Regions from separate parts of the Pilosibacter fragilis genome, predicted to be linked through region 1. Evidence: a T-box and tRNA genes for the amino acid it is inferred to sense, from the RefSeq annotation. Region 1 holds a T-box; the other holds one or more tRNA genes.
What was found. The T-box of region 1 lies ahead of pheS (phenylalanine--tRNA ligase subunit alpha). A T-box ahead of a tRNA ligase gene usually reads a tRNA of that ligase, here a tRNA-Phe.
Positions count from the first base shown of each region.

Region 2: it encodes a tRNA-Phe, which carries the amino acid that the T-box ahead of pheS (phenylalanine--tRNA ligase subunit alpha) is inferred to sense. The anticodon was not compared.

Region 1 is NZ_JAVYJB010000016.1:46,438-56,725, forward strand. Features, by position in the region: gene ABCW45_RS13780 (ribonuclease R family protein) at 1-1,199, opposite strand, end outside; gene secG (preprotein translocase subunit SecG) at 1,429-1,662, opposite strand; gene ABCW45_RS13790 (hypothetical protein) at 1,887-2,051, opposite strand; gene ABCW45_RS13795 (hypothetical protein) at 2,220-2,411, opposite strand; gene ABCW45_RS13800 (prepilin peptidase) at 2,428-3,210, opposite strand; gene ABCW45_RS13805 (ATPase, T2SS/T4P/T4SS family) at 3,280-3,705, opposite strand; gene pheT (phenylalanine--tRNA ligase subunit beta) at 4,038-6,452, opposite strand; gene pheS (phenylalanine--tRNA ligase subunit alpha) at 6,471-7,493, opposite strand; T-box leader at 7,724-7,951, opposite strand; gene ABCW45_RS13820 (methylglyoxal synthase) at 8,367-8,831, shown strand; gene ABCW45_RS13825 (2-thiouracil desulfurase family protein) at 9,127-9,603, opposite strand; gene typA (translational GTPase TypA) at 9,853-10,288, opposite strand, start outside.
Region 2 is NZ_JAVYJB010000009.1:18,037-28,324, forward strand. Features, by position in the region: gene tilS (tRNA lysidine(34) synthetase TilS) at 1-345, shown strand, start outside; gene hpt (hypoxanthine phosphoribosyltransferase) at 338-865, shown strand; gene ftsH (ATP-dependent zinc metalloprotease FtsH) at 880-2,724, shown strand; gene ABCW45_RS10005 (glycoside hydrolase family 13 protein) at 3,311-5,392, shown strand; tRNA gene ABCW45_RS10010 (tRNA-Tyr) at 5,439-5,520, shown strand; tRNA gene ABCW45_RS10015 (tRNA-Phe) at 5,746-5,818, shown strand; tRNA gene ABCW45_RS10020 (tRNA-Gly) at 5,978-6,048, shown strand; gene ABCW45_RS10025 (bifunctional homocysteine S-methyltransferase/methylenetetrahydrofolate reductase) at 6,162-7,934, shown strand; gene ABCW45_RS10030 (PP-loop family protein) at 8,098-9,354, shown strand; tRNA gene ABCW45_RS10035 (tRNA-Leu) at 9,534-9,613, shown strand; gene ABCW45_RS10040 (manganese efflux pump MntP) at 9,833-10,288, shown strand, end outside.

The DNA.
Region 1 (10,288 bases):
TCAGCGTCCTCCCCGCTATTCTTTCCATTCTTCGCTTCCAGGATCGCATTCACCGCCGTGTACGTCATTCTCCGGTCAATGTTCACCACAGACTCGCAGATCTTATGCCCCACAATAATACCCTTTTCATCGATATCCATAAGACAGCTCATCGCCAGCCTGTCACATCCTGCATTCAGGGAACAGATTCCGTTGGAAAGTCTGTGGGGCAGCATCGGGATCACGCGGTCCACAAGGTACACGCTGGTTCCCCGCTTGTACGCCTCCTCATCGAGAGGACTCTTCTCCTTTACATAATGGCTCACATCCGCGATGTGAACGCCGAGATGGTAGATCGTCTCCCCGTTTATCGTCTCCTTCGACACACTGACTGCATCGTCCAGATCCTTCGCATCCTCTCCGTCGATGGTCACCATCGGCACATTTCGAAGGTCCACTCTTCCGTTCTTCTCGATCTCCTCCTCCACATATTCCGGCGAGAGCGCCTCCGGAACATGGGAGACCTCCTCCATCACCTCTTCCGGGAACTCCTCCGGCAGCCCGTAGGCCCGGACGATGGACAGGATATCCACTCCCGGATCATTGATATGACCCAGAATTTCCTTTACATGGCCTTCCGGATTTTTATTTTTCGCCGCGTAAGTATCCAGCTTTACCACAACTTTGTGCCCGGATACCGCGCCATTTTCCTTTCCCTGGGGGATAAAGATATCCATGGTGATCCGCGGGTTGTCCGGGATCACGAAACCGAAATTCTTGTTTTTCTCGAAGGTTCCGATCAGGGTCTCGTTGGCATGCTTCAATACCTTTAAGACTCTCGCCTCCGTCCGGCCGCCTCTTCCGTTCTCATTGATGACGACCTGGACCGTATCCCCGTCCATGGCATCCCCGGTATCATCCGGCGGGATAAAGAGATCATCCTCCCTGCCCTCGATAGTCACAAAGCCGAAGCCCCGGTGATGAGCCGCAAAAACTCCCGTCTGGGCGAAGACCTCGGATCTCGCATATTTTCCCTTTTTCGAGATTCCAACCTTTCCAGACGCCACCAACTCATTTAAAACTTCTTCCAGCTCGCCGCGCTGCTCCTTTGTGACACCAAGAAGCATCGCCAGCTCTTTTAATTTCATCGGAACATATGTCGGATCCTTCATCAGGTCCAGCAGCATATTTTTCCGCTCTTCCATTAACTTTTCTTCCATTCTTCTCCTTAAATAATATCCGGTAAAATCCAAACAATCTAAAAGTTCCCAGTGCAGTATTCACACCGGGCAGCCGCAAATGATCAAATTAATAAGATTCTGCAGACCATATTATAAATAATAAAGAGCGCGCCCTTTTGTCACCCGGAATCTTCATCGAAATTTCCTGTTAAACAAAAAACACTCCTGCACGGAAGTTATCGCTGCAAGAGTGTTCGTCATCTTAGAATTAAATTACCTTTAAATTTAATACCAGGGCAAGTACAAAAATCAGGATTGCCGCAATTTTTGTAAACTTTTCAAGGTTGCCTTCCATAGAACGGCCTTTATTTTTTCCCCAGTAGCTCTCAGCTACACCACTGATCGCGCCAAGTCCGGAAGTCTTTCCTTCCTGCATTAACACGATCACTGTCATTGCGATACATAAGATAACGAATACGATCGTCAGAATAATTCTAATCACCGACTACACCTCCTGTCCACAGATAAAGCCATCATAACATAAAAACTCAGGGCTGTCAATCTCCAGCTTGCGCGCTGAAATCTCAGGCAGCATGCAGGCAGTTACTGACATTGCCCGTGTACAATAACTACGGACTTACTGTCTGCCGCGCTCGAAAGCGCATGGGGACGGTACGAAGCAGGCAGGCAGAAGAATGCCTGCCTGCTTCGGAAGTTTTTTACGGATCACTGGAGCTTTTTCCAGTCGATCCAGTCGCCGTAATAGACGGTCTGGTCTTCCCCGTTTTTCGTCCATATCTTATATGGGTAGGAGCTCCCCGATAAGTCTGCGCTGAAACTGAGCGTTTTATCCGCATTGTTTTCGTTTCCGGAAGATAAGATATTAGACATGGACTCCTCTCCCGGCACTGCCGCCAGATTTACAATATCAAAAAATGTATTGAGATAAAAAATGAGTGATGCTCGGTCTTTCAACCTGGCATCACTCGTTTTTCGTTGTTTCTTACCAACCCCGTTTGACAGATACCGTAAAATAGTTAAGTTTTTGGTTTAACTGTTTTACGAACACCCGGCATTGCAACGGATCATTTTTTGAGCCAGAAGATCCCGGATCGTCTCCGCGCAGAGTCTGGCATCCGGTTTCGCTCCTTCTTCGATCCGTTCTGAAATCCACTCCTTCAGCACGCCTTTTTCCATATACGCGATCTTGATCCGGTAATTTCCAATCTCAATTCCCAAACAATTTTTCATCTTGAAGTTCTCCATTTCAGAACAGGCCAGTATACCAGCCGGTCAATTTTTCTCCGTATAATATCATAATAAAACAGGCCGCCGCGATCGCCGGGCCAAAAGGAACACGTTTTTCTTTCCGGAAAGACGCGAACCCCAGACCGAAGAGACAGCTTAAGATCAGGTAAAACAGGATCTCCCAGGCCGAGCTCAGGTAAAGTCCTGTCATAAAAAACAATTTGATATCGCCCCCGCCAAGGCTTTCCTTCCCTGTGAGTTTATCAAAGACCAGAGATACGAGAAGCATCCCCCCGCCGAGGATCAATCCAAGGAAGAGACCTCCAAAGATTCTCTGGATCGGGTCCGGGAGAAACAGGGCGGTCGCTAAAAATATCACACAGCCCGCAATCTGCAGGCGGTCGGGGATGATCCATCCATGAAGGTCGGTCAGGCTGAGGATCATAAGGACTACTGTCAGAAGAATTCCCCTGAGACTCATCACAGACATATCATAGCGATACACGATCATACAGCAGGCAATTCCCGATACCAGTTCCACAAAAAAGGCTTCTGCCGGTATCTTTGCCCTGCAGTAGCGGCAGTGTCCTTTTAAAAGGAGCCAGGAAAACAGCGGGATCAAGTCCAGCACTCCCAGGACATGTCCGCAGTGGTCACAGTGGGACCGCCCGGCAACCACTGACTCTCCGGAAAGAAGCCGTCCCGCCGCGCAGTCCGCAAAGCTTCCGAGACAGCAGCCCAGGATGAATGTGATCGTTAGGATGTATATTGTAATTCCCGGGCTGATGTGCAGCAGATTGATACTCCTTTATCTATTTGCTAAGGATCCTTTGTAGTCCTATTTTCGAGGGCCGAATAGGTTCTGTCCCTGTCAGTTTTTCAGCTTTCCCTCCATATAACTCACTTGCTGCAGCTGCCCGTCGATACGCATGCGGATCACCATATTGTCCTCCGTCGGCTCGAAATGGATATCTGAGGCATTCACCGAAACCGCGCGCTCAATAATGGAATTTACGAGCCGGATCATCGGCACGATCCTCTTTTTTGAGGTGCGCTTTGCCTCCTCGATCGCCATGAAGTTCAATGGATCCGCCATCGCCAGAAAGAGCTGATCCCTGGAAACACGGACCGGAACCACATTCATCTTTTTCGCCAGGTTCTTTGCTACATATCTGGACATTTCCGGCGTGATATCCACCTTCGAGAGATCGATATATTCGATGCCAAGCTGGATCCGCAGTGTATCGATCAGCTGTTTTTCCGTTATATAGTTATGTTTGACCAGAGTCGTTCCCAGTCATTCTTTTTCCTGTGCCTGATATTTTAATGCCTCGCCGAGCTGCTCCTACGTGATCAGCCCAGCCTCAGGAAGCATATCCCCTAAACGTTTTGTATGCATAATTTGTCACCTCTGCAAGGATTCGGTCATATCTGACTGCCAATTTTCTGAACAGACATGTTCTTTTGTATTGTACCATAGGGAAACGTTCTTTTGTAATTTTTCTGGCGAACGTCTTATTTTTATCTTCCAGCCTTTTTGTTTAAGCGAAAAAAGCAGTCATCCGGTGCAGGTTCATGCCTGCATCAGATGACCGTTTTTTCAAACATTTGATCAATATTCCATTGATCCTACCGGATATCAGCTCCAAGACGGAACTTCAGGTTTCCGAGGATCTTCTTTACGAATCTCTCGATATCCTTCGGATCAAGTGCCTTGTCCTCCGGGACAAAGGTGATCTTGAATGCCATGCTCTTCTTACCCTTTCCGAGCTGCTCGCCGCGGTAGATATCGAAGAGCTCTGCGTCACCGACCTGCTTGCATGCCTTCCTGATCTCATTGATCAGGCTGCCGCAGCTTACATCCTCGTCAACGACCATAGCCAGGTCACGGGTAACCGTGTCATACTCGGAGATCGGTTTGTAGCGCAGACCTTCCGGCATGTGGGAAGCAAGTGCCGCGAAGTCGATCTCACCGAGATAGATCTGGTTGTTTGCCTTGCTGTCTTTCGGGAGCTTTAACTCACCCGCAACGCTGTTTGCAAGCTTACCGAAGGAACCGACGCGCTCGCCATCACAGAGAATGTATGCGGAGATTCCCGGATGAAGATACGGAACATCCTCTGCTCTCTCGTAGTCGAAGCTTACGCCGAAGGAAGCTGCAAGCTCTTCCATGGTTCCTTTGACGGTAAAGAAGTCTTCTTCCTCACCGAATGCCGCGAATCCCACATGCGGAATCTCATTCGGAAGTTCTGTAAGCGGAAGTGCCTTCGGATAGTACACGTTCGCGTACTCAAAGAAACGTCCTGCCGTGTTGCCCTTCTTCACATTCTCAACAACGGTATTCAGCATGGACGGAGCCAGGGTTGTTCTCATGATGGAAAGGTTTGTGGTGATCGGGTTTAACAGGCGGATCACGTTGCGCTCCTTCGCGTCCTCAGCGATATGAAGCGCGTCAAGGTCAGCGTCAGAGTAGAATGCCAGAGTGGATACCTCGAAATAGCCCTGGGATACCATCACCTGTTTTAATTTTGTTCTTCTCTTCTGTGCCGGGTTTAATCCACCGTTTGTAACTGCGGAATCCTTTAAGAAGGTCGGAACGATGTGCTCGTAACCGTATTCACGGATCACTTCCTCCGCGAGATCCGGCTCACCAACCTCGATATCCTCACGGTAGCGCGGTGCTGTCACAGTAAGAACATCACCGTCGCGCTCTACCTCGAAGCAGAGTCTGCGGAGAATGTCAAGAACATTCTCTGCCGGAACCTCGATGCCGAGGATCTTGTTGATGCCACTCAATGTCGCGGTAAATTTCTTACCTTCTCTCGGTGCGCCTGCGCTCACATCGAATGCGCTGGCTGTGATCTCGCCGCAACCGAGTTCTTCGATCAGGTGAAGGGCACGTGCCATACCGATCTCTACGGTATACTCAGCGATACCTTTCTCGTAGTGGCTGGACGCATCGGTGTTCTGTCCGAGGCTTCTCGCTGTCTTACGGATGTTGTCACGCATGAATTTTGCCGACTCAAAGAGAAGCTGCGTGGTGTTCTCTGTGATCTCACTGTTCATGCCGCCCATGATACCCGCAAGGGCTACCGGTTTGCTGCCGTCGCAGATCACGAGATTGTTCTCGTTTAACTTGAACTCTTTTCCGTCCAGAGTCTGGATCATCTCGCCGTTCTCCGCGCGGCGGACGATGATCTGGCTGCTCTCTAAGGTGCTCATATCGAAAGCATGCATCGGCTGTCCGATCTCAAGCATCACGTAGTTTGTGATATCGACCACATTGCTGATGCTCCTTAAGCCGCAGAGTGCTAACTGGCGGCGCATCCATCTCGGGGACTGGCCCGGAGTGATGTTTCTGACACCATGACCTAAGTAGCGCGGGCAGAGATCCTGTGCCTCTACTTTGATGTCAAGGTTTTCATATTTATAATCGCTCTCTTTGTAGTCGAGAGCCGGCATTTTAAGCGGTTTGTCTAAGACTGCGGCAACCTCTCTCGCGATTCCTAAAACAGACTGGCAGTCCGCACGGTTCGCCGTTACAGAGATGTCGAAGATATAGTCGTCTAAGCCAACGACTTTCGCGATATCTGTTCCCGGGACGGTGTCCTTCGGAAGGTCTAAGAGACCGTAGACCTCAGAACCTGGATACAGGTCCTCGTTTAAGCCCAGCTCTTCACCGGAGCAGAGCATACCGTTGGACTCGATGCCCCGCATCGGTTTTGCCTTGATCCTGATGCCGCCCGGAAGTGTGGAATTGTCGAGGGCTGCCGGTGTGTGCATTCCTGCATACACATTCGGGGCGCCTGTGACGATCTGGATATCGTTTCCATACTCGCCGCAGTCTACTTTACATGTGCAAAGATGCGTTCCCTCCACCGGGGTACATTCTTTTACAACACCGACAACGACACGGTCGATCTCAGCGGAGAGATCGATCAGTTCCTCTACCTCGAATCCGCAGCCGAAAAGCTTATCCTCTAACTCCTGGGCTGTCACGTCAATGTCAACATATTCTTTCAGCCAACTAAATGGTACTTTCATGATCTTCTCCCTCCCCTATTAGCCTTTGAACTGCTTCAGGAAACGAAGATCATTCTCATAAAGCAGGTTGATGTTGTTGATACCGTATTTTAACATGGCGATACGCTCGATACCGATACCGAAGGCGAGACCGGAATACTCATTCGGGTCGATTCCGCAGTTTTCCAGGACCTTGTGGTGTACGATACCGCCGCCGAGAACCTCGATCCAGCCGGTGTGTTTGCAGAGCGGGCAGCCTTTTCCACCGCACTCGAAGCAGCTTACATCGACCTCAACGCTCGGCTCCGTGAACGGGAAATAGCTCGGACGGAGACGTGTCTTAACTTCGCTTCCGAAGATCGCCTGTACGAACTTGTCCAGCATACCCTGAAGGTCGCAGAGTGTGATCTTCTTATCCACAACAAGACCTTCCATCTGATGGAACATCGGGGAGTGGGTTGCGTCACTGTCGGAACGGAATACACGTCCCGGTGCCAGCATCTTGATCGGCGGCTTCTTCGCGTCCATGACACGGATCTGTCCCGGGCTTGTGTGGGTACGGAGCAAGATATCTTCCGCTACATAGAAGGTATCCTGCATATCTCTCGCCGGATGGTTCTTTGCAACGTTTAATCTTGTAAAGTTATGGTCGTCATCCTCGATCTCCGGGCCGTCGTAGATCTCGAAGCCCATTCCGGCGAAGACATCGATCATCTCGTTCTCTGTGACGGTGAGCGGATGAAGTCCTCCTGCCGGGCGCATCTTTGCCGGCATGGTGATGTCGACCTGCTCGCTCTTGTTGCGGGCTGCAAGCTCCAGCTCATCCATCTTATTTTTCATTTCCTGGTAGCGTGCTTCTACCTGATTCTTAAATTCGTTGATCGTCTTACCAACGTTCGGGCGCTCCTCCTTCGGAACGCTTCCAAGACCTTTCATCAGGTCCGCAATGCTGCCTTTCTTTCCAAGGAAGTTCTGCCAGAACTCACCAAGCTGTTCCTTGGACTCTACACTGCCGAGAGCGGCTTCCATCTGCTCTTTCAGTGCCTTGATCTTCTCTTCCATAGTCCACCTCATTCTTTCGGTATGGTTTGGTTATCTATCAGTGCGGCGGTCAGGCTTTTCTGCATGGCCATATCTTCTTGTTTTCTCTTTCACGAAAACAAGAAGCACGGGGCGTTCCCCGTATGATGATTTTTTCTGAAAAAGGCTTATGCAAGCGAGCTTGCAGCACCTTTCTCAGGAAAAATCATCGCATGGCTGAGCTGTTAACATGAAAAAAGCCCCGTCCCGCGCTATGGGACGAAGCTGACTCTCCGTGGTACCACCCAGATTCCGCATGATTTATATGCGGCACTCTAACGTCTGTAACGGGACTTCCCGTCCTGCACTACTGGAATTTCTTTCGCACAGGCTGCTCAAGAGTGAATTTACAAAAGTTTCCTTCGGAAGGTCTTTCAGCCGGTGAACCTTCTCTCTGTCATACCGGAATTTCCTTGTACTGTCTCTGTCATTGCGTTTTACACATTGACGATGGTAGCACAATCCGTAATATTTGTCAAGTGGCGGGCAGTCTGTCGGAATGGGATCCATGTTTTAACCGTTACTGTTTACGCCTTGCGCAAACAGTAACTGATTTTGCCGATGCTTCGCATTCCAAATCGGCAAAATCCACTACCACCACTGTACTGTACGGAATTTTCAGTTCAGAAAATTCCTACCCGTGTACAGTAACTTTTAACCTTCCTTATTAATTTTCCGTTTATATCTGTGAATTTATTTCGAAACATTGCCCGCATTTCTTGACACAATTCCCGTTTTATGGCATTATCACCTTGTGGCAGCAAATTATCTGCATATTATCTTTTATTTCATCCATTCGCATTCGCAATATGCAGGTCTTTTCGAGACAACACCTGTCAAAAAGGAGGAATTTCTATGGATTTTCTGACACTGACCATCGGTAAACAGAAAAACATCGCTCTGATCGCCCATGACAGTAAGAAGCATGAGATGATCGAATGGTGCGAGGCAAATAAAGAGATCTTAAAGGGACATTTCCTGTGCGGCACAGGAACTACCGCGAGAATGATCACCGAAGCCACCGGTCTCCCGGTAAAGGGCTATAACAGCGGTCCTCTCGGCGGTGACCAGCAGATCGGCGCGAAGATCGTGGAGGGGCGCATCGACTTCGTTGTTTTCTTCTCCGATCCCCTGACTGCCCAGCCCCACGATCCGGACGTGAAGGCGCTTCTTCGTATCGCCCAGGTCTACGACATCCCGATCGCAAATAATAAGGCAACGGCAGATTTCATGATCTCCTCCCCGCTTATGAACGAGACATATGACCACCGGGTCATTAATTTCCATGAGGCGATCGCGGACAGGGCGAAGACGCTGTAAGATTATTGATTTCAACCAGGCGGCACAGATATCAGAAAAAGCAGAAAAACATTCAATGTGGATGTTCTTCTGCTTTTCTTGCTTGCCAGTATTTAAATATACACAGATCTAAGAAATAATTCTATATTTGTAACTGTTCAGTACCTTCACAGTTACATGCAAAAATCCATTCCAAATCGGCTACGCCGATGGGATTTTTGCCTTTTAGCCTAGGTTTTCTTACGGTCAGCGCAGCAAGTGCGCAGACCTACTGAACAGTTACCTATATTTTTCTTATTTTTAAACCTCTAAACCATCAAGTGAGCTCTCCGCTGTTGATCACTGCTTCCAGTTCTTTCAGCCGGCTCTCCCCGTACACTTTCAGTCCATACCCGGCAAGCAGGGCCGCAGTCTTTCCCATTCCCTCGCGGAGTTTATGGGAAAAGGTTCCGTCATAGATGCCGTTTGAGCCGCATGACGGGCTTCTTTCTTTTAAAATCGCGATGGTGCAGTCATATTTTTTCGCCTCCCGGAGCGCGAAGTCGGCGCCGAGGAGGAATTCTGCCGTGACGTCCTCGCCTTCCGTGTTCATGACCGCCTCGTCCGGCATATGGATCTCGGAGGCTGCCCGCGGGGTCGGAAGTCCGCCCGCCTGTTCCGGGCAGACCAGATGGAACTTTGCCTTTCCTTCCATTTTTTTCATAAAATCGAGCACATCCTGATTGCGGTTGTTCGAGCCGTCCCACTTGCAGTTTTCGCCGATGAGACAGGCACTGATCAATATCTGAAGCATAATTCTCCCTCTTTCAATGCACGCCGGACAGAGTTCCAGGCTCCTGCATCAACACATTCTGTTGCTCAAATGGCAGGAATCATCACACAGGTTTCTTATTTCTCTCAATCCGGCTGTATGATAAAAGCAGGATCGTCCCACACTTTTTCATGCGGAAGCGGTCCTGCTTTCTTTCTATCTTTTCATAAGATCACGCTGCGTCTTCGTGATCCTATCTTCGTAGGTTTCCGCGCAGATGGTGATCAATGATTACATCTGGCTCTTCTTGCTGATCATTGCTCTCTTTCTGAGGGTCGGATCAAGGATCTTCTTTCTGATACGAAGGCTTGTCGGTGTGATCTCAAGAAGCTCGTCCGTATCGATGAAATCCAGACACTGCTCCAGGCTCATAATCTTCGGCGGAACAAGCTTTAATGCCTCGTCGGCGCTGGAGGAACGTGTATTTGTTAACTTCTTTGTCTTGCAGACGTTGATCTCGATATCCTCCGCCTTCGGGCTCTGTCCGACGATCATACCGGAGTAAACCTTTACGCCCGGTCCGATGAACAGGGTACCTCTCTCCTGGGCGTTGAACAGACCATAGGTGATGGACTCACCGGCCTCGAACGCGATCAGGGAGCCTGTCTTTCTGTAGCTTAACTCACCCTTGAACGGAGCGTATCCGTCAAAGCTTGTGTTCAGGATA
Region 2 (10,288 bases), on a different contig from region 1:
AACCAGTATACGAAATGGTTTGACTATGATAAAATAAACGTTGGATTATCCATAAGATACAGGAAAAATGGGGATTATCTCACACTTTCCGGGGGTGGAAAAAAGAAGCTCCGCAGGTATATGATCGATGAAAAGATCCCGGAAAACGAGCGGGACCGGATCCCGGTCCTTGCAGATGGAGACCATGTATTATGGGTAGTCGGATACCGAATCAGTGATTATTATAAAATAACAGATGAGACTGAGCACATCCTGGAGGCGGAGGTGATCCTGCCTGGTGGGGGAGAGCCGGAAGGCGGCAGACAGGCAGGCATCTGGAATTGCAAAGGAGAAGACCATGGCTGATAAAATTCGTGTATTATTAAATGAAGAAGAAGTTGACAGGCGGATCAAAGAGATCGCGGAGCAGATCAACAAGGACTATGAGGGAAAAGCGGTTCATCTGATCTGTATCTTAAAGGGCGGTGTATTCTTTACCTGTGAGCTTGCAAAGCGCCTGACTGTCCCGGTTACACTGGACTTTATGTCCGTGTCCAGCTACGGCAGCGGCACAGAGTCCTCCGGCGTTGTAAAGATCATCAAAGATCTGGACCAGCCGCTTGAGGGAAAGAATGTCCTGATCGTGGAGGATATTATCGATTCCGGACGCACACTTGCGTACCTTATCGATATTTTACACAAGAGAAATCCGAACTCCATCCACTTATGCACTCTGCTTGACAAGCCGGAGCGCCGCGTAAAGAAACAGGTAAAAGTTGATTACACCTGCTTTACGATCCCGGATGAGTTCGTTGTAGGCTATGGCCTCGATTATGACCAGAAATACCGCAACCTTCCGTTCATCGGCGTTGTGGAGCAGCAGTAAGGAGGCACCCCAAGTTGAAACAGAACCAGCAGTTCCGCGGAATCGGTCTCGTCCTGCTTGTGATCGCGCTTATCACATTCGCGTCAAGCCTGACGAGCCAGGGGAGCTTATTCAGCCAGGAGATGACCCACCAGGAATTCATGGTGGCCGTGGAGAATAAGACCATCGAATCCGTAGACATCAATCAGAACCAGCAGCCGCCGACCGGAATCCTGGATATATTGCTGAAAAGCGGAGACCGGGCAGTTGTCGCAGTGTCCGATGTAAAAGAAGCAGAAAAACTTCTCCGGGAAAACTCTATCGACTATATTGTCGAGAATGTTCCACAGGAGAATTACCTGATGTCCGTTATCATCCCGGTAGCATTGAGCGCTGTGGTCATCATGTTCATGTTTATGTTCATGAACGCGAGACTCGGCGGTGGCGGCGGCGGAAACTCCAAGATGATGAATTTTGGAAAGAGCCGCGCGAAGATGAGCCGGACAAATTCCGTGAACTTCTCAAAGGTCGCAGGTCTTGAGGAGGAGAAGGAAGAACTCGAAGAGATCGTTGATTTCTTGAAGAATCCGAAGAAATATACGGATGTGGGCGCGAGGATCCCGAAGGGAGTGATCCTTGTGGGCCCTCCGGGAACCGGTAAGACACTTCTCGCGAAGGCGGTTGCCGGTGAGGCCGGTGTCCCGTTCTTCTCCATTTCCGGATCGGACTTCGTAGAGATGTTCGTCGGTGTCGGCGCATCCCGTGTCCGCGACCTTTTCGAGGACGCGAAGAAGAACGCACCGTGTATCGTCTTTATCGATGAGATCGATGCCGTTGCGAGACGCCGCGGTACCGGTATGGGCGGCGGACATGACGAGCGCGAGCAGACCTTAAACCAGCTTCTCGTTGAGATGGACGGTTTCGGCGTCAATGAGGGAATTATCGTTATGGCGGCGACAAACCGTGTAGATATCCTGGATCCGGCGATCTTAAGACCGGGCCGTTTCGACCGGAAGGTCGGAGTCGGAAAACCGGATATCCGCGGACGCGAGGAGATCTTAAAGGTCCACTCCAAGGAAAAGCCGCTGGGCGACGATGTAGATTTAACAAGAGTGGCACAGACCACAGCCGGATTTACCGGTGCGGATCTGGAAAACCTCTTAAATGAGGCGGCAATTCTCGCTGCAAAGCAGTCCCGCCGCTATATTCTCCAGGCAGATATCGATCAGGCATTCGTGAAGGTCGGAATCGGCGCGGAGAAGAAGAGCAAGGTGATCTCCGAGAAGGAGAAGAAGATCACGGCTTACCATGAGACGGGCCATGCGATCCTGTTCCATGAACTCCCGGATGTCGGTCCGGTCCACACGATCTCCATCATCCCGACCGGCATGGGCGCGGCTGGATACACGATGCCACTTCCGGAGAAGGATGAGATGTTCAACACGAAGAGTAAGATGTTAGAGACCATCATGGTTTCCCTTGGCGGACGGATCGCTGAGGAGATCATCTTCGGTGATGTGACCACAGGCGCGTCCCAGGATATCAAACAGGCATCCGCGATCGCCCGGGCGATGGTGACCCAGTACGGTATGTCTGAGAAGCTCGGAATGATCAACTATGGCAGTGATGATGACGAGGTGTTCATCGGAAGAGATCTTGCGCATACGAGATCCTACGGCGAGCGTGTTGCCTCCGATATCGACAGTGAGGTAAAGCGGATCATCGACGAGTGCTATGCGAAGGCGAAACAGATCATTCTGGAGCATGAGGATATTCTCCATAAGTGTTCTGCGCTGCTGATCGAGAAAGAGAAGATCGGTCAGGCGGAGTTTGACCGTTTATTTACAGGTGCTGAGGAAAAGTCTGCAGCAACAGAATAAATTTCTGCGTCGGTGGTTCCCTGGGCAGCAGAAAAAGAAAGACTTAGAAATGCTTTGACGGGTCATTTTGAGTAAAAGTTTAGAAACTTAAGCAGATCGACGTTTGTGCAAAAGAAATACAGCCAAACGTCGATTTTTTGCTTGAAATGATAAAAATGCATAAAGAAAAATGGGCCAGTGGCAAAATGAACAAAAAATATTTTCATGTTTTTAAATGTTTGTGCACACTTATCCGGATTCCTATGCTATATTACTACACGTAACCCCCCAATACATTATATAGTTTTTGCTATACCCCATAAGAGACATAATACCTTTTCCGGAAGAAGGCCAGTGGTTCCCCCCGCTGGCTTTCTTTCTGCCCATTTTTAGACAAAAGACCTGGAATTTTTGCCGCAGTTCAGAGCGGCTGGTTTCAGGTCTTTCTATTTTCGGGTCTATCTATTTTCAGAAAAAAACGTGCAAACAGGTGTGCAATCCTGTATAATAACACTTGTGAGTGAAGTAAATGAAAACAGATATCAGTCATACGGCTGCGTGCTGACCGGGCAGCCGTTTCAGATCAGTAAGGGAGGCCATTCAAAATATGTTGAAGGCGGCACTTTTCAGTGATGGGACAAAAGAGTACCGCATTCCGGAAGAACCGGAGTGCGGGGATAAAGTAACGATCAGGTTCCGGACCGGAGCCGGGGATGTGGATCATGTGTATGCGGTGGTCCGGGATGCCGTAAGCCGGGAAGAGGGCAGGCGGCTGGAGCTTAAGAAAAAGGAATCCATCGGAAGATTTGATTTCTATGAGACAGAGATTTTAGTGGGGGAGACCCCGCTGCGATATGATTTTGAGGCTGTAAAGGGGAGCGAGGTCTGCCATTACAATCGTCTCGGCGTTCTGGAGGCCGGCGGCATGGATGCGCCTTTCGTGATCACACCGGGATTCCATGTACCGGAATGGGCGAAGGGTGCCCTGATGTACCAGATCTTCGTGGACCGGTTTAACAACGGAGATCCGACGAACGATGTTCTGGGGGACGAGTATGTCTACATCGGATTCCCGGTGACGAAGGTGGAAAAATGGGATGAGCGGCTTTCGGTTCTCGATGTGGATCGGTTTTACGGCGGTGATATTCAGGGGATCTGGGATAAGTTAGACTATCTTCAGAGTCTGAAGGTGGAGGTCCTCTACCTGAGTCCGGTGTTCGTGTCTCCGTCGAACCATAAGTACGACTGTCAGGATTACGAGCATATCGATCCGCATTACGGCGTGATCGTAAAGGATGAAGGCGGGCTTGTGACGGGAGACGCGTCGGACAACGGGAATGCGAAGCGGTATTCCGTGCGCACCTCTGACCGGGAAAATCTGGAGGCCAGCGATGAGTTTTTTGCCCGATTTGTGCAGGAGGTCCATAAGAGGGGGATGCGGATTATCCTGGACGGCGTGTTCAACCACTGCGGTTCCTTCAATAAATGGATGGACCGGGAGAAGATCTATGAGAAGGACGGCGGGTATGAGCCGGGGGCTTACCTGACAGCGGACAGTCCGTACCGGGATTTCTTCCTGTTCGGAGATCAGGACGGATGGCCGGACAATGATTCCTACGAAGGCTGGTGGGGACATAACACACTGCCGAAGCTGAACTATGAGGGATCGGAGAAGCTGTATCAGTATGTGCTTGATATCGCGAGACGCTGGCTCTCCCCGCCGTATTCCATCGATGGCTGGAGACTTGACGTGGCGGCGGATCTCGGGCATTCTCCGGAGATGAACCACCGGTTCTGGAGAGATTTCCGGAAGACGGTGAAGGAGGCGAACCCGGACGCGCTGATCCTGGCGGAACATTATGGGGACGCTTCAGACTGGCTTTCCGGGGATCAGTGGGACACGGTGATGAATTACGATGCGTTCATGGAGCCGGTCTCCTGGTTCCTCACAGGCCTTGAGAAGCACAGCGAGCGGAAGGATGAGCACCTGCTCCACAACAGCCAGGCGTTTATGTGCTCCATGCTTTCAAATATGAGCCGGATGCAGACGGGATCGCTCTACGCGGCGATGAATGAGCTTTCAAACCATGATCACTCGAGGTTCCTTACGAGAACGAACCGTGTGGTGGGACGGCTTTATAAGCCGGAGGACGCCGAAAACGCGGAAAAAGGCATCAATTACGGAACATTCCGCTCCGGCGCCCTGATCCAGATGACATGGCCGGGGGCTCCGACGATCTATTACGGGGATGAGGCCGGTGTCTGCGGCTGGACAGATCCGGACAACCGGAGAACGTTCCCGTGGGGAAAGGAAGATCTGGAGCTCACGGAATTCCACCGGTATCTGACGGGGATTCGGAACAGGACTCCTGCGTTCAGGCGGGGCGCGTTTAAGTCGCTGTTGGCGGAGAACGGCATGATCGCTTACGGAAGGTTCGACGCAGACGAGCAGGGAGTCGTCGTGGTGAACAGCGAGGACTATGCACAGAGAGTCCGGATCCCGGTATGGGAAGCGGAGGTGACCGCAGATGCCATGGTCCGTGTGATGCTCACGGACGCGAAGCGCTACAATGTAGGAAGCCTGAAATACCCGGTGGTGGATGGTGTGATGGAAGTGGAGCTTCCGGGAAATGGAGCGATGATCTTTATCGCGCGGAGTTCTGGGCAGGATGATGAAAAAACTGCTTGATTTTTGAATTAATGTATGGTATCATTTTGAATTGTCAGAATGATATGGGCGGATTCCCGAGTGGCCAAAGGGGACAGACTGTAAATCTGCTGCAACTTGCTTCGGTGGTTCGAATCCACCTCCGCCCATTATTGATCCAGGAAGTTAGGGAATGCAAAGCCCCAGATTGGAATGAGCAGTTCTTGGCGAGCTGCGGAAAGCCCATCTCGGGAACTGCGTCCCCGAGATGTACGTTGATTTGTAAATACAAATCAACGAATAAATTTCCAAATAAAATTCCTTATGTGAGCAAGCTCTCAACGGAATTTTCTTCGTAAATTTATTACCTTTCCTCTGTGCTTCCAAATTTATGCGCCCAGATAGCTCAGTTGGTAGAGCAGAGGACTGAAAATCCTCGTGTCGCTGGTTCGATTCCAGCTTTGGGCACTAGAGGTACTGGTGAGGATGACTCCGAGGTATTATGGAGCTTCGCTCCATAATCGCCGTTTGCAACGGCGATAACTGCTGACATAGAAATTTTTTCTTATGTGAGCAAGCTCCCAACGAAAACTTTCGATGTCATCAGTTGCCTCTCATTACTTATACGCGGGTGTAGTTCAATGGTAGAACACCAGCCTTCCAAGCTGGATACGTGGGTTCGATTCCCATCACCCGCTCTTCTTATGAATTGCCGGATCTCTGAATTTCAGAGGTCCGGTTTTTCTATATAATAATTGTGTCAGAATGTCAGACTACCCCATAAAAGCTGATACCCCACAGGAGGACGAACATGAATTTACGCGAATATCTGAAAACCACCAACCTCATCACCGACGGCGCCTTCGGAACCTATTTTGCCGCAAAATACCAGACCCAGGATATCCCGGAGCTGGCAAATATTACTGCGACGGAGAAAGTAAAGAAGATCCACGAGGAATACCTGAATGCCGGAGCGAAATTTATCAGGACAAATACGTTTGCGTCAAACAAAGAAACACTGCAGGAGGATTTTGCGGAAGTTGAGAAAAACATTCAGGCGGCGGTTGAGATCGCGAGAGACGCGGTAAACGGGAGAGATGCCTGGATTGCGGGAGATATCGGCCCGATTCCGGTGAATGGAGCGGAGGACGCGGCGGCAGCGGCGGACGAGTATTATCAGATTGCGAAGACCTTTGCGGAGCGCGGTGTCACAGTTCTGGATTTTGAGACATTCGCGGACCTCGACGGAATTCTTCCGGCGATCAAAAAGATCTGCGCGGAATATGAGATGTTTATCATGGTCTCCTTCTCTGTAAACCAGTTTGGCTACAGCGCGGCGGGACTCAGCGCGAAGCGCCTGTTAGCGGATGCGGCGGCTGTTCCGGAGATCGATGCGGTGGGCTTAAACTGCGGCGTAGGTCCGGCCCATATGCGCCAGATCCTGGAAAAGGCGGGTCGTCCTGTGGATAAGTTCCTGCTTGCGATCCCGAATGCGGGATATCCGACGCTGACGAGAAATAAGCTCCAGTTTGGAAATACACCGGCATACTTTGCGGAGAAGATGAAGGAACTTCAGGCGCTCGGCGCAGATATTCTCGGCGGCTGCTGTGGAACGACCCCGGAATTTATCGGAGAACTGTCTTCGTGGGACGGAATCTTAAACAAGATTGTCCTGGATACAGAGATGGATAATGGGGAGCAGACGGGACATGTCCAGAGACATGGATTCCTTTACGATGAAAACGGAGAGAGGAAACAGAAAAAGCTCATCGCGGTAGAACTTGCCCCGCCCTTTGATGCGGATGATGAGAAGCTTTTGGAGTCGGCCCATCTTTTAAAGAATGCGGGCGTGGATGTCCTCACATTCCCGGATTCCCCGTCCGGGCGGACAAGAGTCGATTCCGTCCTCATGGCGAGCAAGGTCCGTCAGGCTACAGGCCTTAATGTGATGCCGCATATCTGCTGCCGTGACCGGAATGCGATCGCTATGCGGTCCCTGTTTTTGGGAGCGGCCATCAATGACATCCATAACTTCTTAATTATTACAGGAGATCCGATCCCGTCCACAGCGAGACAGACCGTAAAGGCGGTGTTCAACTCCGACTCCACCGGTCTCATGAAGATCGCAAAGGAGATGAATGAGGATGTCTTCGCGAAGAACCCGCTCTGCTACGGCGGCGCCATCAACCAGGGAAGAAAGAACTTGGATGTGGAGATTGGACGTGTGAAGAAAAAGATGGAAGAGGGCGCGGAGTTCTTCCTGACCCAGCCGGTATTCACGAAGGAGGACGCGGCGAGACTGCGCCGGATCAAGGAGGAGACGGGCGCGACAATCCTCTGCGGGATCATGCCGCTGATCAGCAGAAAAAATGCCATGTTCATGAAAAATGAGATCGCAGGCGTCAACGTGACGGACGAGATCGTTGCCAGATACCCGGAGAAAGCGAACCGCAAGGAAGGCGAGGCAGCGGGAATCCAGCTCGCGAAGGAAGTCATGAAGATGGTGGAAGATTTTGCGGACGGATATTACTTCTCATTCCCGTTCAATAGAGTCTATATGCTGCAGGACATCATGGGAAAATAAAGAACTGCAAAGATACAGATTGACAGCTTTTTTTCCTTATGTTATCATGTCAACCGTTGTATAAAATCGGAAACTCCTTGAAAATACAGGGATTTTCTTCCTATAGAAACAGTGACGGCACCCCGGCACCCGGAGACGGCCGTAAACGGAGAATAGAAAAAGAATGATTAAAACGATTACAGCCGCAGAGCTGATCAATGGAAGAACCTTTGACCGGACGATCATTGACATCCGTCCGGCGGAGGAATACAAAAAGGGGTCCATGGACGCCGCCTTAAATATCCCGGAGGACAAGCTGGTGGAATATCTGGAGAATCCGGAAGAGGCGGATCTGGAATCCGGCACCATCGGCGATGGAAAAGCCTGGGAAGAGGGCGTGAATGTGGGAAAGCTTCTCGCGGCGATCCCGAAGGACAAGCCGGTATGGGTACTCTGTCACACCGGAAATAAGAGTCTTTACGTTGCAGAGCTTATGAGCGATGCGGGCTTTGATGCCGGAAGCGTGGAGGGCGGATACCGTTCCTTCCTGCGCCTGTCCTTATCCATGATGGTCATGAACGAGGAAGAGGTCACGGAGCGGACGAAAGCCATCGAGCGCAGCATCATCACGAAATACCGCAAGTCCATCTGGAGACGGTTCACAAAGGGAGTCCATGACTACGAGTTAATTAAGGAAGGCGATAAGATCGCGGTCTGCATTTCCGGCGGAAAAGACTCGATGCTGATGGCGAAGCTTTTACAGGAGCTGCAGCTTCACGGCAAGGTAAAATTCGACCTCGTATTCCTTGTGATGAATCCGGGCTACAACGAGGACAACTGGAATATCATCTTAAACAACGCGAAGCTTCTCGGCATCCCGATCAATGTGTTTGAAAGCGATATCTTCAATATTGTCGCTGACGTGGATAAGAGTCCGTGCTATCTCTGTGCGAGAATGCGCCGCGGTTACCTTTACTCCCACGCGAAGGAGCTTGGCTGCAATAAGATCGCATTGGGGCATCATTTCGATGACGTGATCGAGACGACGCTCATGGGCATGCTGTACAGCGGAAAAGTCGAGACGATGATGCCGAAGCTCCACAGCAAGAACTTCGAGGGCATGGAGCTGATCCGCCCGATGTACATGGTCCGCGAGGCGGACATCAAGGCCTGGAGGGATTACAACAACCTTCACTTTATTCAGTGCGCCTGCCGCTTCACCGAGCGCTGCGCGACATGCGGCGGCGAAAAGGGATCGAAGCGCGACGAGATGAAGGAGCTGATCGCGGAGCTCAGGAAGCGCTGCGATACCATCGACATGAACATCTTCAACAGTGTCCACAATATTAATTTAAAAACGGTCATCGGCTATCACAAGGGAGACTGGACGTATAATTTCCTGGATGACTACGATGAGGAAGAGAAGAAAATGCCGCGGTAGATAAGAATATTTTAGGGCGTCAGTCGGTGGAAAGTTACTTTTCATGGGTAGGAATTTTCTGAACTGAAAATTCCGTATGATACCGTTGTAACTGTGGGAAACTTGCGCGGAAAATTAAACAAAAGCGTAATTGACAATTCTTTTCAAACACGCTATAATGAGATTCTATCGGAGATCATGCGGATGTGGCGGAACTGGCAGACGCACCAGCCTTAGGAGCTGGCGGGCAACCGTGGGGGTTCAAATCCCTTCATCCGCATTCTTCTTTAGAATTACGAATCGAATAACTACCAGAATAGGGGAGTAGTCGGCGCCACTGGCGCAGTAAGGCCAACATACTGGAAATGATCCTGGTTTTACTTTAAATGATGAGACTTATCTGTCGGGAAAAGACAGAGGGGGTCTCTTTTTTTATGCATTTGCGGGCTTCTTACTGGTGGGAAGATCAACAAGAAATAAAATTTGGAGGAAATGATCTATGGGGCTTCTGGAATTGTTTATCCTGGCTGTGGGGCTGTCGATGGACGCCTTCGCGGTGTCTGTCTGTAAGGGCTTGTCGGTGACGAAAATGGAACCGAAGCATGCGTTGCTCTGCGGCGCTTATTTTGGCGGATTTCAGGCGCTGATGCCGGCACTTGGCTATCTTCTGGGAAGCCAGTTTGAATCCATGATCACCCAGATCGACCACTGGATCGCCTTTGTGCTTCTCGGGATCATTGGATCAAGCATGATCAAAGAATCCAGGGAGGACGAAGAGGAAGAGGTCAGCGCGAGCTTTGATGTGAAGACCATGCTGGCGCTGGCGGTTGCGACGAGTATTGATGCCCTCGCCGTGGGAGTCACCTTCGCATTTCTCCATGTAAATATCGTCTGGGCGGTGACCTTTATCGGCTGTACGACCTTTGTCCTGTCAGCAATCGGGGTAAAGGTCGGT